DNA from 4 places in the Arthrobacter sp. SIMBA_036 genome. Region 2 is predicted to be linked to each of the others. Evidence: riboswitches for the same ligand, from Rfam matches in the RefSeq annotation. Region 2 holds a riboswitch; each other region holds the start of a gene.
What was found. A riboswitch is a leader RNA that binds a small molecule or an ion and turns the genes downstream of it on or off. The one in region 2 is predicted to bind cyclic di-AMP.

Region 1 (3,732 bases), on a different contig from region 2:
AGCCTTTCAGCATGGAAGAAGTTCTCCTTCGACTTCACCGACTGATCCAGCGTTCGGGGGTCGCGGCGATGGACACGGCGGAACTGGTGGTGGGAGACCTGCGGCTGAACGTTGACACCCGCGAGGTCACCCGTGGCGGCGAGGACATTCCCCTCACCGCAACGCAGTTCGACCTGTTGCGTTACCTCATGGAAAATCCCAAAAGGGTGGTCAGCAAAGCCCAAATCCTGGACAGGGTGTGGGACTACGATTTCGGTGGCCAAGCCAACATCGTGGAACTGTACATCTCCTACCTGCGCAAGAAAATCGAAGCAAACCATCCTCCAATGATTCACACCGTGCGTGGCGCGGGGTACGTCATCAAGCCCGCGGACTAAGAATTGACCACACTCTCAGGAGTAGCCAAGACCCCGCACCGTAGCTGGCTCAATCCATCGACCTGGCATTTGCGCACCCGCTTGGTCCTCGTAGCCATGGTCCTTTTGGTCGCCATTTGCGGTGCCGTGGGGCTGGTGAGCTACGCGTCCATGGACTTGGTTTTCAATAAGCAGCTCGACATGCAGCTGGCACAAGCCTCGGGCCGCGCGAACGACTTCGGAAGGGCGCCGTCGAACTTTCCCTCGTCCGGAAGGCCTGACCCGCTGGAAGCGCGTGGCCAAGGCGCAGGAACGCTCAACGCCCGCATCAGCGGAACCACGGTCAGCAGCTCCGGGCTCATCGATGCCGGCGGCAACCGGGTGGCGTTGTCCTCCGCGGATCAGCAAGTACTTTTGTCACTCCCCCGCGGGAACCTGCCCGTGGACCGTTCGCTCTCCAACGGCGACTACCGCCTGGTCGCCGTCGAAACCCCCTACGGAGACGTGATCGTGACAGGCCTGCCGCTGGCTGACAAACAAAGCACAGAGGCTTCGCTGGTATGGACCATGGTCCTTGTGTCGTTGGGTGGCCTTGTCTTGATTGGCCTCGCAGGCACCGTGGTCATTCGACGGACCATGCGTCCGCTCGAGCAACTGGCCGACGTCGCCACCAAAGTATCCCGTCTGCCGCTCGACGCCGGTGAGGTGGCACTGGGCGTACGGGTGCCGCCTTCGGCCGCGCATCCAGGGACGGAAGTGGGCAGCGTCGGCTATGCCCTGAATCAGATGCTGGACAACGTAGCGAACGCCTTGGAAGCCCGACAGCAAAGCGAAACCAAGGTCCGCCAATTCGTCGCGGACGCTTCCCACGAACTGCGCACGCCGCTCACTGCCATCCGTGGCTACACAGAGCTGCTGCGGATGACGGAAACTTTCACCGATGACGGCCGCAAATCGTTGGCCCGCGTCCAAAGCCAGTCGGAGCGCATGACCACGCTGGTAGAGGACCTGCTGCTGCTGGCCCGCTTGGATGAGGGACAACCCCTGCATGTCACCGATGTGGACCTCACGCAGTTGGTCATTGAGACCGTCAATGACGAGAAAGTCATGGCACCGGACCATCACTGGCAACTGCGGCTTCCCGATGAACCGATCTCCGTCCGGGGAGATGCGACGCAACTGCATCAGGTGATGGCCAATTTGCTCTCGAACGCCCGCAAACATACCGATCAGGGCACTACCGTGGTGACCGGTGTATCGCTTTCGGCAGACGGCAGCGCCGTGGTCTCCGTGACGGACAACGGCCCTGGCATACCCGAGGACTTTCAACGCCGCATCTTCTCGAGGTTTGCCCGTGCAGACGCTGCCAGGTCGGGGTCCGAAGGTACCTCGGGGCTGGGTCTGTCCATCGTCGAGTCCATAGTCCGAGCACATGGGGGGAACGTGGAAGTGACATCCCGTCCGGGACGGACGGAGTTCGCCTTGCGTCTTCCGTCAATGAACACCGGACTGACGTAACGAAACGAGCAAGCCGACTCTCCGCAATCGTGATCTCTGTTACCTAAATGTGACTTTGGGCGAAGGGTCCTGTACCGTCGAAAGGGTGGGTCGCTCCAACTGGCCCACTTCCGGGATGCGCCGAGCTCTGCCACTTCCCGGAGTCCGTTCTTCTTTGAGGCAGAGACGGGGGACCCAGAGTCTCCGGGCCAGGCCTAGTGCCGGCCCTTGGGGTGAAGCCGCAGCGTGATGCGCGGCCGGATGACCTCATCCGAACCCGACAGCTAACTCCGCAGGCGCTGAGAGGCAATCAAACCATGTCTGAATTTAACGATCAGGCGCGCCCTTCCGCGCGCCACCGTGACGAACACAGCACACCCCTGACCAAGTCGCAGTCCGTCCTAAAGAACGCTGCCCGCCGGGGTAAAAGCGGCTACCGCATGTCGGTAGTGGCCGGCGTTATCGCCGCAGGGCTGGGTGTTGCATCGCTGGGCCAGGCCGCGAATGCGGCGTTCACTCTTCCTGAAATGAGCAAGGCAGCGGAGACCCAGTCGTCCGCACAGTCTGACAGCAAGGCTAAGGACGCTGTGGCACAAGCTGTAGCAAAGGCCGACGCCGCCAGGCAGGCCGCTGCAGACAAGGCCGCTGCAGACAAGGCCGCTGCAGACAAGGCAGCAGCTGACAAGGCTGCGGCAGATAAGGCAGCAGCGGACAAAGCTGCTGCCGACCAAGCAGCAGCAGCGAAAGCAGCAGCTGACAAGGCCGCTGCGGACCAAGCCGCTGCCGCACAAAAAGCTGCTGCCGATGCTGCCGCCAAGCAGGCGGCTGACGCTGCCGCCGCCAAGACCGCTGCTGCCGCGCAGGCTGCCGCCACCCCCGTGGCTGTAGACGATCCTGCCGGCGCCAAGGCCTATGCAGCAAGCATTCTCTCCAGCTACGGCTGGAGCCAGGGCGAAATGACCGCCTTGGACGCCCTGTGGGAAAGGGAATCAGGATGGCGGACCACCGCGACCAACGCTTCCAGCGGTGCCTACGGCATTGTCCAGTCCCTTCCCGCTTCCAAGATGGCTACTGCCGGCGCTGACTGGCAGACCAACTACCAGACCCAAATCAAGTGGGGGCTGGACTACATCAAGCAACGCTACGGCTCCCCCTCGGCTGCCCTCGCGTTCCACTTGGCCAATAACTGGTACTAAACCACCACGGCTAACCATCGCCGCACTGGCCCTGATTGCCGCACTGTCCCTGCATGTCCACTACAGCATCCGCTGCAGTAGGCACTGGGGACGGTGCGGCAATTCCGGTTTCACAGTCACATCACAGCTTCCGCCTAAAGCACTCATACGAGGCTGCCCCACGCTGGATACATGACGCTCACAGATCCGGCAACAGGCGCACCACCAAGCCCACGTCAATGGGACCCGGCATCCTCCGCTGTACCGCTTGCGCAAGCGCGGCGCTCTCCGGTTGATACCCACACCGCCGTTCCGGTCCTTGACGTGACAATCCCGGTCCACAACGAGGAAAGCGACGTTGAAGCCTGCCTCCGCAGGCTGCACGCGCACCTTGCGGACACGTTCCCCCACAGCTTCCGCATCACCGTGGCCGATAACGCAAGCACGGACAACACCCTCCGGATCGCGGAAAGACTTGGCCGGGAAATCCCGGAAATCGCGGTGATGCGATTCGAGGAAAAAGGCCGTGGAAACGCGCTGCGGCAAGTATGGCTGGCTTCGCCCTCGCCGGTCTTGGCCTACATGGACGTCGACCTCTCCACCGACCTGGCCGCCCTTGCCCCGCTCCTTGCGCCCCTCATTTCGGGTCATTCAGACCTCGCCATCGGCACCCGCCTTGCCCGCAACTCCCGGGTGGTCCGCGG
Region 2 (3,732 bases):
GGCACCGAGGGCGTCCACCTGAAGGACACGGTCAACGTTGGGGATGTTGCCGTGTTCATCCACGGTGCCTGCCTCGTTGGCCAAGCCCACCATGGTGCCCATGGCGTCGAAGAAGATGCTGAGCAGGATCACGAAAGCCAGCAGGGCGGCGGCGATGAAGCCGAGGTGTTGGAAGGCACCTACAGGGTTGGCTTTGCCGATCAGGGACAGATCGGGGGCACCCCATTGCGAGATGGTGGGTGCTACCAGCGACCAGCCGCGGGGGTTGACGTTTTTCCCATCAAAGCTGGGGCCGATGTGAAGCGTGAATTCGAGGATGGCCGCAAGCACGGTGGACACCACGATGCCGATCAGGATCGCACCGCGGACCTTGCGGACAACCAGGGCGATGGTCAGGATCAGCCCGACGACGAACACCAGTGTGGGCCAGCCGAGCAACTTGTCATCAACGCCCAGCCCCAGGGGAACCGTGGTGTGGGCGGCGTCGGGGATCCGGCGGACAAAGCCAGCATTCACGAGCCCGATCAAGGCAATGAAGAAGCCGATGCCCACCACGATCGCGGTCTTTAGGGCATCGGGAACTGCCTTGAACACAGCCGTCCGGAAACCGGTCAGGACCAGGATCAGCATGGTCAGGCCGGAGAGGAGCACCAAACCCATCATGTCCGGCCAGGTAAGGCCCGGGTGCGTGGCAACCGTGACCGCTACAAAGGCGTTAACGCCCAAGCCGGTGGCCAAGGCAAATGGGTGTTTGGCCCAGGCGCCCATGAGGATTGTCAGGATGCCTGCAACGAAGGCAGTGGTCGCCGCAACAGCAGCCGACCCCAAGGTACCCCCGCCGGAATCGGCGCCCGAAAGGATGAGAGGGTTCAAAACCACGATGTAGCTCATGGCGAAGAACGTCGCGAACCCGCCCCGGATTTCCCGCGAGTACGTGGATCCGCGTTCGGTGATCTTGAAGTAGCGGTCAAGGGCAGAACCTTGTTTCAGCATGAAGGTCTCCGGGGTTCGGGGGGAGTGTGCTATCAAATCCTATGCCCCGCGGAGCGGGTGCCTGTGACCATTCGCCTACTCTGTAAGGAAGCCAACACTAGGAGAAACCGCCCCAAATGCGTACAACCCGCACGCTTCTGGCCGCCGTCGTCGCAGCTCTTGCCTTCGCCGGCGCTTTGCTGTTTTCAGCAGCGCCAGCGTCCGCGCACGATGTCGCTGAGTCAACGGCACCAGCGAACGGTGCCACCGTGGCAGAGGTTCCAGCGTCGGTTTCGATCACGTTCAACAACCCGCCGCTGGCCATCGGATCCGGCGTCACCGTTAGCGAGGGCGGGCAGAACTGGGCGGACGGCGCCGTCGAAATAATCGACAACCAAGCCGTGCAAAAGTTGCGTTCCGGTGCCCCGGCGGGCAAATACACGGTTGTATGGCGCGTGGTCAGCTCCGACTCGCATCCCATTGAAGGCACCTTCAGCTTCACGGCAACCACTGGAAGTACGACGTCGGCAGGCGGCGCTGCGGTGCCGTCCGCCTTGGCGGCGGTCCCGACTGCGGGCGAAGCGGCTCCCGGCAGCAGCAGTGCGCCTCGGGCGGGCGAGGGCGTGCGTGCCCAGGACTCGTCCGAGCCGTTTCCTTGGAGCATAGTGGGCCTGGCTGTGGTCGCAGTTGGCATAGTGGCGTACCTGGCAGTGACTGCGCGCCGCAAACTGGCAGTCCCGGACGAGGCAGACGGCGACGACCAGCCTGAGTAGGGAAGCCTGAGCAGGAAGCCTGTCCGTTACAGAAATGTGACTTTGCCGGAAGGATCCCGTACGGTTGTAACTGTGCCTGTTCCACGTAGCGGGCACTTCCGGACTGATTGCCTAGCTCTGCCGCAGTCCCGGAATCCGTTCGCAGACAAACCACGGCAGAGACGGGGAACCCAATTTAGGTCGCTTTCGAGCGTGCCTTGGGGTGAAGCCACGAGGCTTCCGCTGCACAGCGGGGGATCGTGGCCGGGTGACTCCCATCCGAATCCGACAGCTAACCTCGCAGGCATCGGGAGAGGCTCTTTCATGTCTTCACGCATTCTTCGCGGCCGTCGTAAGGCGGACACCGTACGTCCTAATCCTTTTATTTCCATCTCCAAGGCCGTTGCCGGCAACGCGTCCGGCGCTGGTCGCCAGGCCGCCGTGATCGCCGCGGCGTCGGGCTTGGTCTTGACCGGCACCGTAGCGGCACACGCTGCCGAGCCGCCCGTTCAGCGGGATTCCAGCCCCGCCACCGTAGCGGAACACGTCACCGGGGCGCCTAACCAGGTCGTCACCGCTGCAGCTACGGCAACCGTCAACTTCGAGCGTCCCACTGTTGCCTCCGAGGCAGCCCCGGTCGTCGAAAAGCCGGCCCCCGTCGTCGACGCTCCCGCCGCTCAGGCCCCGGTCGCCAAGAAGGCAGTCGCCGCAGCTGTTGCTCCAGCACCCGTTGCCGTCAAGGCCACTGCAGCCGCACCGGCTGCAGCGCCTGTAGCTCCTGCGGCCGCCGCGCCGGCCAGCGGTGTAAACGCCGCCATGGTCGCCTCGGCATACGCGCAGATCGGCATCATGCAGGATTGCACTGCCATGGTGGAAAGGGCCCTTGGCTCGGCTGGCATCCCTGTTGGGGACCTCGCGCCCCTGCAGTTCCTGAACTACGGCAAGGTAGTCAGCTCACCGTTGCCGGGCGACATGATCGTCCAGTCCGGTCACGTTGCCATTTACATTGGCAACGGTCAGGCCATCAGCGGTGGCATCAACGGCAACCAGACCGGCATCCACCCTGTTAGCTGGATGACCGCCGTCGGACCTGTCACGTACGTGCGCGCGGGCGCATAAGCTTCAGGCTGCAGCTTTAGGCAGCAAACCAAAGGCCGGCATGGTGGAGGACTAGCGTCTTTCGACCGTGCCGGTCTTTGGTGTTCGCAGTTGTGCGATTAAGTCTCAGGCGATGGCCATACGGGAGCCAGTGGAAAGGGATCCGCCAGGCAAAGCGACCTTTGACGAAATCGCCTGCCCCACGGCCTTGGCTTGCCGGAGCACCTCCTTGGGGCTGGGCGCAATGAGTTCACCGACGCCCACGAGGTGCATTCCCAGGGCACGCATGGCCGTGGCAAAGTTCTGGCCCAGGGCGATCCCCAGTTCGGACAGCATGCGACGCAGTTGGCTTTGTGCGCAGCGCGTCACCACTATGTGATCCGCCAACAGAATGCCGTCCGCTGTATGGACAGCCCATTGGCGCGGGGCGGCTTCCATGGGGCCTGAGAGCTCCAACGCCGCGTTGGCAGCAGCCCCCGTGAAGCTTTTGGACAGCCCGTAACCGAGTTGCGCGGATGGTTCACGCCCGAGGAAATCAAGGCGGAGTGCACGCGTGGCATTGCGCACATCTATGTGGTGGTTGGCGGCGTAGTTGCGCAAGTGCCGGAGGATCTCGTGGCGTTCTTGGATGGTTCCAGGGTCACCCGCGTCGCATCGCTGAAGCATTCCCGTGTTGACGTTCTGTCCGGAAGCGGACAAGGCGCCGAAGCCGTCTAGAACGATGGAACCGACTCCGTGGCGGCTAAGCTCACTGGCCACTGCCAAGCCGGAGAGGCCGGCTCCAATGACCACGGTGGTGGTACGTTCCATGCCGGAATCAGGCGTCAGTGACACTGCGTGGTTCCTCCTTGACATCGGTGCTGTTCGGGCTGCGCGTGGGCCCAGTCGGAAATCCCAAGCGGCCGCAGCT
Region 3 (3,732 bases), on a different contig from region 2:
TGATCGATACCACTGAGATGTATCTTCGGACCATTTTGGAGCTTGAAGAAGAGAACATTGTTGCCCTTCGCGCACGCATTGCCGAGCGTCTCCGACACTCCGGCCCCACCGTGTCACAGACCATCGGACGAATGGAAAGGGACGGCCTGGTCATAGTTTCCAATGACCGCCACCTGGAACTGACCCAAGCGGGCCGTAAGCGGGCCACCGAAGTTATGCGTAAGCATCGGCTGGCCGAGCGGCTCTTGGCAGATGTGATCGGATTGGATTGGGCCTACGTCCATGACGAAGCCTGCCGTTGGGAACACGTTATGAGCGAACGCGTCGAACGCAGGCTTTACGAGCTTCTCGAGCACCCCACCGAATCTCCCTACGGCAATCCGATCCCAGGGCTCGAAGCAATCGGTGGTTTGGCCGCCGTCCCTGCGGACCGCCCGGATGTCAACCTTCTGCAGGCCATGGACGGTTACGGCTCCGATTCGCGGGTGCTCATCAGCCGCCTCGCCGAACCTATCCAAGTGGAGCCGGAGCTGTTGACCCAGTTGGATGAAGGTGGAATCCGGCCAGGAGCATTAGTGTCACTGGAGCGAGTGGGCGAGTACATCTCCGTTCGGGTCCCCGGCATTGAAGGCGCCTTGGAACTTCCTCCCGAGGTCGCCGGCCACGTCTTTGTTTCCCTCGGCTAATACGCCGGGCAACATTAAGCGCCGCTGCAATTCTCCTGCTGTGGCAGGACTTGCCATCACTATTTCCCTGTTGATAACGAATTTATTACTGGGGGACTTAATCCCCTATAGTTGATTATTGGCGCCGATACCAAAGCGTTACCTGATCCGGAGCCGAACTCTGCCAGCGGATCAGGTGTTCCACCCCTTACTGGCAGAGGCGGGGGAACCACTAGCGGCTGTCTAAAGAAGCAGCCTTGGGGTGAAGTCCGCAGCAGAAGTGCCCACTGATACAGGTCCTCTTGGGGATACCTGTGTGCCGTGAGCGCTGAGCGCGGGCCGGGTCTTTGAACTCTCTGACTCGAATCCGACAGCTAACTTCGCAGGCTTTTCAGAGAGGAATAGAGTTTGACATCGCAGAACGTCAGGGGCCGCCGTCGCGCATCCGGCCCTGCTGCTGAGGTGGGGCCTGCCCGCGTTGCTACGGAAATCCGGCCCCGCGAGGCCAGCCGCCAGCGGCGACGGAAAGGTCCGCTGCGTCAAGTGGCCGACTTCGCCGCAGCCAGCGGAGTAGGTCAGAAAGCCGGCATCGCCCTTGCTGCTACCGGCTTGGCGCTGACAGTCGGCCTGCCAGGCACCAGCCCGATGATGGCTACCTCGGACTCTGGCCAAACCGAGTCTGCGCTGTCTGTAGCCGGTACCCAGCCGGAGGTATCCGCAGCGGCATCGGCCAAAATCGACTTCAGCCGTGCTGCCGTTTCCACGGCAGCGGATCCCGATGGCAAGCTGAAGCAGCTACTGAGCGCCCAGTCTGTGGCCAGCATCCAGCGTTCATCGTCCCAAGGCACTTTGGGTGCCCCCTTGGACACGCTTGTCACCGCATCGCCGTTCGGTTACCGCGTCAGTCCGCTGACGGGCGGCACCGGTGACTTCCACCGCGGCCAAGACTTCGTGGCGCAGTGCGGCACCGCGGTCCATGCTGCCGCGGCCGGCAAAGTAACTTTCGCAGGATGGCACGAGTACGGTGGCGGCAACCGTGTGGTCATAGATCACGGAAACGGCTTGGAAACTACCTACAACCACCTGTCGTCCTTCAACGTCAAGGTGGGCCAGACGGTCAGCCGCGGCGACGTCGTGGCCCTCAGCGGCACCACGGGAGCCTCCACAGGCTGCCACCTCCACTTTGAAGTCCAGGTCAATGGCGAAGTCGTTGACCCCATGGGCTGGCTCTGACCAACGTGATGGCCATCTCTCGATTCCATGAGGCCGCTCGTGACCTGAATGTGACATTCGCGTTCAACTGTTGTACCGTACATAACGCATCGGCTTTTTAGGGGGCCGGTGCACTTGAGTGGATTGCCTAGCTCTGCCACCGCTCGAGTTCCGTTCGCAAAATCGTCTGGCAGGGGCGGGGGAACCACTTCTGGTCTTCGCAAGAAGGCCTTGGGGTTAAGTCGCAAAGCTTCTCTGAAGCAGCGCGGCCGGATGACTCCCATCCGAATCCGACAGCTCACCTCGCAGGCATTGGGAGAGGCTACCTACGTGTCATCACGCACTACCCCTGCGCGCCACCGCGCCCAAGCGGTTCGTAAGAACCCCTTGAACACTCTTTCTACGGCTGTTTCTTCCAACGCAGGTACAGTAGGCCGCCAGGCCGTCGTGTTGGCAGCAGCCTCCGGTCTCATTCTCAGCGTTGGTTTGCCCGCGCAGGCTGCCGACACCGGCGTTTCCGCTTCGGAAGCCTCCGGTACCCAGCAGATGGTAGCCACAGCAGTGGTAACCGCGGAGCCCACCGCCACCGTTGCCTTCGAGAGCCCCGTTGTGGCCACGCAGGAGGCTCCGAAGGTTGTCCAGGCAGTTGCCGAGACTCCCGATGCCTCAACCCAGGCCGCTACAGGCGCCACGAACAACGCAGGCACGTCGGAAACTGTTACCGCACAGTCGGCCGTAGCCAAGGATGGCGTTTCCAGCGCCGCAGCTTCGGGCCTGGCAGCAATCGCCTACACCGGCATCGGCCACCCCTACGTTTGGGGCGGCACCACGCCCAACGGTTGGGACTGCTCCGGCTTCACTCAGTGGGTCTACGCCCAGGCCGGCATCAGCATCCCACGCACGAACGCCTGGACTGTCATGAAGCCCACCAACACTCCTGCTCCTGGCGATCTCGTCATGCAGAATGGCGGAGCCCACGTTGGCATCTACGTTGGCAACGGCATGATGATCAGCGCCTTGAACCCGAGCCAGGGCACGTTGCTGCATGCAGCAGCTGCCACGGGTACATCCTCCTTCTTCACTCTCCGCTAGAAAAACACCCAGTTCACGACTGAGCAGCATTCCCCCAAGTGCTGGTCGGTCACTACCCGCGCGTAACCCCATAGCGCGGATACGAAAGAGAAAAACATCATGATCAGTGCAAACAAGGTTGCACGGCACCGCGCGGAAGCTCCCAAGACGAGCTCGCTTGCCGTCATCGCAAAAGCAGTCAGTGAGAACGCAGGTGGCGTCGGCCGCCAAGCCGCAGTAATTGCCGCCGCTTCAGGCCTTGTCCTGACCAGCGGTGTAGCTGCCAACGCGGCTGATACGAACGTTCAGCGTGAGTCGACCTCCACGTCCACCCTCGACGTCCAGCCGGTAGCACAGGCAACGATCGCAGCTGATTCCACTGTTGCCATCTCTTACGAGAGCCCCGTGATCACCACGGTAGAAGCTCCGGCCCCCGTGGTTGAGCAGGCTCCTGCCAAGGCGGAAGCTGCGCCGACGGCAGCTGCTCAGGCCAGTGCCCCCGCGACCACTGCCACCACCGGCGGTAACGCAACCCTGGCTGTGAACTCCACCTCCAGCGCTACCAAGGCTCCGGTTGCCTCCAGCGGCCTCGGTGCTGCAATTGCTGCAGCCGCCTACGCGCAGTTGGGCGTGAACCAGGACTGCACCATGCTGGTCACCAACTCGCTGGCTGCCGTGGGCATCCACTTCCACGACTGGCCTGCTGGTTACCTCTCCCTCGGCCGCACGGTCAGTGCAGCAGAAGCACAGCCCGGTGACCTCGCCTACTACGCCAACGGCGGTT
Region 4 (3,732 bases), on a different contig from region 2:
CTCGCCGCGACCCTGACGCACCGTTCGGCAGCGCTCCAGTCCACTATCGGGGTCAACCCGGCCCTCTTCAGTGCCGGCACAGAGACCCACTCCGTGGTTTTGTTCCGCGAATCCGGCGGCAGGGCCGATCACGCCCAGGTCCTGGTGCACTACCAGCTGGAGCTTGCCAAGCGCGCCGGGCGAACCGTGGACCGTGTCATTTTGGGGATCAGCGAGCCGTTCAACGTGATCCGGCAACTTGGTGCTGCGTACCGGCAGTCAAAAGTCGCTGCACAAGCTGCCGCTGTGGATCCGCCGTTGGGCGAGCTCGTGGACGTCAGGGCCGTAGGCGTTTACCAACTTTTCGACCGACTTCAGGCTCCAGGCGGCTGGGATGACACAAGCAGCGTGCATTTCCGCGCTTTGGAGGATCACGACCGCAACGGTGAACTCCTACCGGTGCTGGAACTCCTTTACGACAACGACAGCTCGGTCCAAGATGTCGCCACCAAGCTTCACCTTCACAGAAGCAGCGTCTACAACAGGCTCGGCCGCATACGCCAACTCATTGGCGCAGATCCCGTGAATGGTGCGGTTCGGCTTGAGTTGCACGCAGCGTTGAAGGCACGGCGCTGGGCCGGCAGGCCGAGGATCTAGTCCCGTGACCCTGGGCCTCTCAGGAGCGCTGGAGTCGTTGGCAGCTCCAGCGGCCAATTCGGCCCCGAACCAAGGCCGTCCGGCTCGCGCGGCAGTACCGGCCATGCCAGCCAGTGTGTCCGAACGCTGTAGGCAGTCGAGGGCTCATTTGAGCGCCTTCTTGACGGTGCCGAGAAGGGATCCCAGCGCCGACTGCCCCGAGGATTGCGGTGCAGGGCTCGGGGCCTGGGTGGCGGTGGGCTGAGGTGTGGGTGTTGCCGTGGGGTGCTGCGTTGAGGTGGCAGTAGGCGTCGAGGTGGGCGGCTGTGCTGGGACGTTGTCCGAAGCCGCGCCGCTAGCAACTGGCTGGGCAGGAACAGGCTGAGCAGGAACAGGCGCGGGTGCGGCTGGCGTGCCCGGAGCTGCTGGTTGGGCTGCCGAAGGAACCCACACTGGCGGCGCAAGGGAAACTGTGGGGGTGCCGGAGGCCGCGGGCGACGACGACGCCGCGGTATCCGGCGCGTCCGGAACAGTGGCAGCTTGGCTGACATCGGATGACTCCGCAGATGGCGTTGCACCCGATGAGGCAGCCACAGCGGATGCGGTGCTGGAACCACCGGGAACACCGGAGATCGAGGCCGTGGTTTGTGCAGTCGTGTCACCGGCGCCGCCGCCGCTGGCGTCCGTGACCTTGCTTTCGCTGCCGAAGAACGGAAGATCGAGAGCCTGGCCTACCGTGCCCACAGTCAAGGCGAGCCCCAATGCCCCAGCCACCATGGCCATGCGCTGGCTCATGTGGCGGACTGACGCGGCCTTGTGTAGTACCGCGTATGGTTCGCGACTGTATTGGCGCGGCCGGTGGTGCGGAAGCGCTGAGACCTCGGCCGTTTGGAGCGGGATGGCTGCCGTGACTGCTTCAGTAGTGGCGGGCTGAACGGCCGGAACGATTGGAATCTGAACTGTGGCCAGAGCTTCGGCGGCTAGGGCTTCTCCGGCCAGAGCTTCGGGGACGCTCGCGGTTTCCTCGAACGCGGTTTGCCTGGGCTGGGGCTCCGCTGCGGCGGGTCGTTCGGCGTCAACGGCTTGGCTGGCGTCGTCGTCGATGCCCACGCCGGAAGCGTGCTCGCGTTGCCGCTCGGCGGCACGCCGTGCCGCACGGGTCATCGGTACTGCCGGGTCGGCAATTGCGGGACTGTCAGTGGACGCCCGACGGCGGCCGGTTGGTTTGGCGCGCTCGCTCTCACGCAGGGCGCGTCGCGGCTGATCCATGGTTGGGGACATGGTTGTTGCCTCTCGACGCCTTCGAGGTTAGCTGTCGGGTTCGGACGAGGCCGTCCGGCCGCGGCTGGCGGCTACACCCCAAGGGCTTGTCGGGGAACAAGCCCGGAACACTGGGTCCCCCGTCTCTGCCGTGGGTCTAGCGGAATCCCGGATTGCGGCAGAGCTCGGCGTCAGCCCGGAAACGGCCCAGCGGAGTTCCGGGTCGCCCTATGAAGTTACCCTAGGCGGAAAACAAAGTCACATTAATGTAACGGCTGCGCGGTCGTCACAGGTCCCGCCCGCAACACGGCCGGATATCCATCGCCGAACACTAGCTTCACTGGGCCAGGGCAGGTAGACATTGACCTATGGACCTGCCCGTGATGCCGCCCGTCTCGCCCATGCTCGCCAAGTCAGTCCCTGACATCCCCGATGTTGGGCACTACGAGCCCAAGTGGGACGGCTTCCGGACCATCGTCTTCAAGGACGGGGACGAGATCGTCCTCGGCAGCCGGAATGAGAAGCCCATGACCCGGTACTTCCCGGAGCTCGTGGCGGCGCTGCAGGGGAACCTTCCGGACAAGTGCGTCATCGACGGCGAGATTGTCCTGATCCAAGGCAACAGGCTGGAATTCGAGGTTCTCCAGCAACGCATCCATCCTGCCGATAGCAGGGTCCGGATGCTGGCGGAGAAGACCCCGGCGTCGATGGTCGCCTTCGACATCCTTGCGTTAGGCGACGAGGACCTGACGGGTCGGCCTTTTTCGCAACGCCGAGCAATCCTGGAGCAAGCACTCTCCACGGCCGAACCCCCTGTGTACATCACCCCCGCAGTGACCGACTTGGAGAGGGCCAAGGAGTGGTTCGTCCAACTGGAAGGCGCAGGGCTGGATGGCGTGCTGTCCAAACCACTTGACGGCACATATCAACCCAACAAGCGCGTCATGTTCAAGACCAAGCACGTGCGAACCGCGGACTGCGTGGTGGCGGGTTTCCGTTGGCATAAGACGGCAAAGGTCGTCGGGTCCATGCTGCTGGGCCTTTACGACGACGACGGGCGGCTTCACCACGTGGGGGTGGTGGCATCGTTCCCCATGGCCAAAAGGGAGAGCCTGGTGGCCGAGTTGGAACCGTACCAGGTGGACCTCGGCGACCATCCATGGGGTGAGTGGGCCACGCAAGATGAAGCGGCGGGTGGTTCCAGGATGCCTGGGGCCCAGAGCAGGTGGAGCGGCGGCAAGGACTTCTCTTTCGTCCCGCTTCGCCCTGAACTGGTGATCGAAGTGGCGTACGACTATATGGAGGGCGATCGTTTCCGGCACACCACCCAGTTCCGGCGGTGGCGGACCGACCGGACACCCGGTAGTTGCACCTACTCCCAGCTGGAGGAACCGGCCGATTACGATCTCGGCGAGATCCTGAAGCTCACGTAGTCTACGGGGTAGCTACGGCGTTACTCGTCGTGTCCTTGATCCATGCTCATACTGTCCTCGGCGGGCGGGGTTTCACCTGGCGGGACGCCCCCTCCCGGTTCCAGCCCGGTGATGTTGCCGTTGAGGGGGTCGGGGTTTGCCGAGGCAGCGGGATCATCATCGCGATCCCGGCGCATCTCCGGGTCTTCATGGATGCTGTCCGCTGAAGCCGTGGTGTCCACGGGTCCCTTAGCGCCGGTTACGCCGAAGCCTTGTGTTTCTTCCTTCGAGTCCTTGGTCACGAGCAACCCTTTCGTAAGCAAACTTACTATTGCGTTGATATGGCCAGCCTAGCCGGGCAACACGGACCCAACAAGGGCAGGCGGGGTGACCGGCCGGCGTCGTACACTTCCAGGGGCGCCGCTCAGCGGTGGCGGGCCGTCGC

Region 1: linked by a shared signal. The riboswitch ahead of SB659_RS09885 (hypothetical protein) and the one ahead of SB659_RS08720 (hypothetical protein) in region 2 are both predicted to bind cyclic di-AMP.
Region 3: linked by a shared signal. The riboswitch ahead of SB659_RS04510 (C40 family peptidase) and the one ahead of SB659_RS08720 (hypothetical protein) in region 2 are both predicted to bind cyclic di-AMP.
Region 4: linked by a shared signal. The riboswitch ahead of SB659_RS11445 (hypothetical protein) and the one ahead of SB659_RS08720 (hypothetical protein) in region 2 are both predicted to bind cyclic di-AMP.

Annotation. Positions count from the first base shown of each region.
Region 1 covers NZ_JAWRXG010000006.1:70,742-74,473, forward strand. Annotated here, with positions in the region: gene SB659_RS09875 (response regulator transcription factor) at 1-377, shown strand, start outside; gene SB659_RS09880 (ATP-binding protein) at 381-1,874, shown strand; cyclic di-AMP (ydaO/yuaA leader) riboswitch at 1,983-2,166, shown strand; gene SB659_RS09885 (hypothetical protein) at 2,171-3,049, shown strand; gene SB659_RS09890 (glycosyltransferase) at 3,221-3,732, shown strand, end outside.
Region 2 covers NZ_JAWRXG010000005.1:124,650-128,381, reverse strand. Annotated here, with positions in the region: gene SB659_RS08730 (NCS2 family permease) at 1-993, opposite strand, end outside; gene SB659_RS08725 (copper resistance protein CopC) at 1,110-1,745, shown strand; cyclic di-AMP (ydaO/yuaA leader) riboswitch at 1,862-2,045, shown strand; gene SB659_RS08720 (hypothetical protein) at 2,049-2,843, shown strand; gene SB659_RS08715 (FAD-binding protein) at 2,949-3,650, opposite strand.
Region 3 covers NZ_JAWRXG010000002.1:396,918-400,649, reverse strand. Annotated here, with positions in the region: gene SB659_RS04520 (metal-dependent transcriptional regulator) at 1-686, shown strand, start outside; cyclic di-AMP (ydaO/yuaA leader) riboswitch at 828-1,069, shown strand; gene SB659_RS04515 (M23 family metallopeptidase) at 1,074-1,898, shown strand; cyclic di-AMP (ydaO/yuaA leader) riboswitch at 2,037-2,203, shown strand; gene SB659_RS04510 (C40 family peptidase) at 2,265-2,969, shown strand; gene SB659_RS04505 (NlpC/P60 family protein) at 3,069-3,732, shown strand, end outside.
Region 4 covers NZ_JAWRXG010000007.1:143,363-147,094, forward strand. Annotated here, with positions in the region: gene SB659_RS11440 (PucR family transcriptional regulator) at 1-636, shown strand, start outside; gene SB659_RS11445 (hypothetical protein) at 781-1,884, opposite strand; cyclic di-AMP (ydaO/yuaA leader) riboswitch at 1,899-2,048, opposite strand; gene SB659_RS11450 (ATP-dependent DNA ligase) at 2,244-3,308, shown strand; gene SB659_RS11455 (DUF6480 family protein) at 3,329-3,589, opposite strand; gene SB659_RS11460 (alpha/beta fold hydrolase) at 3,712-3,732, opposite strand, start outside.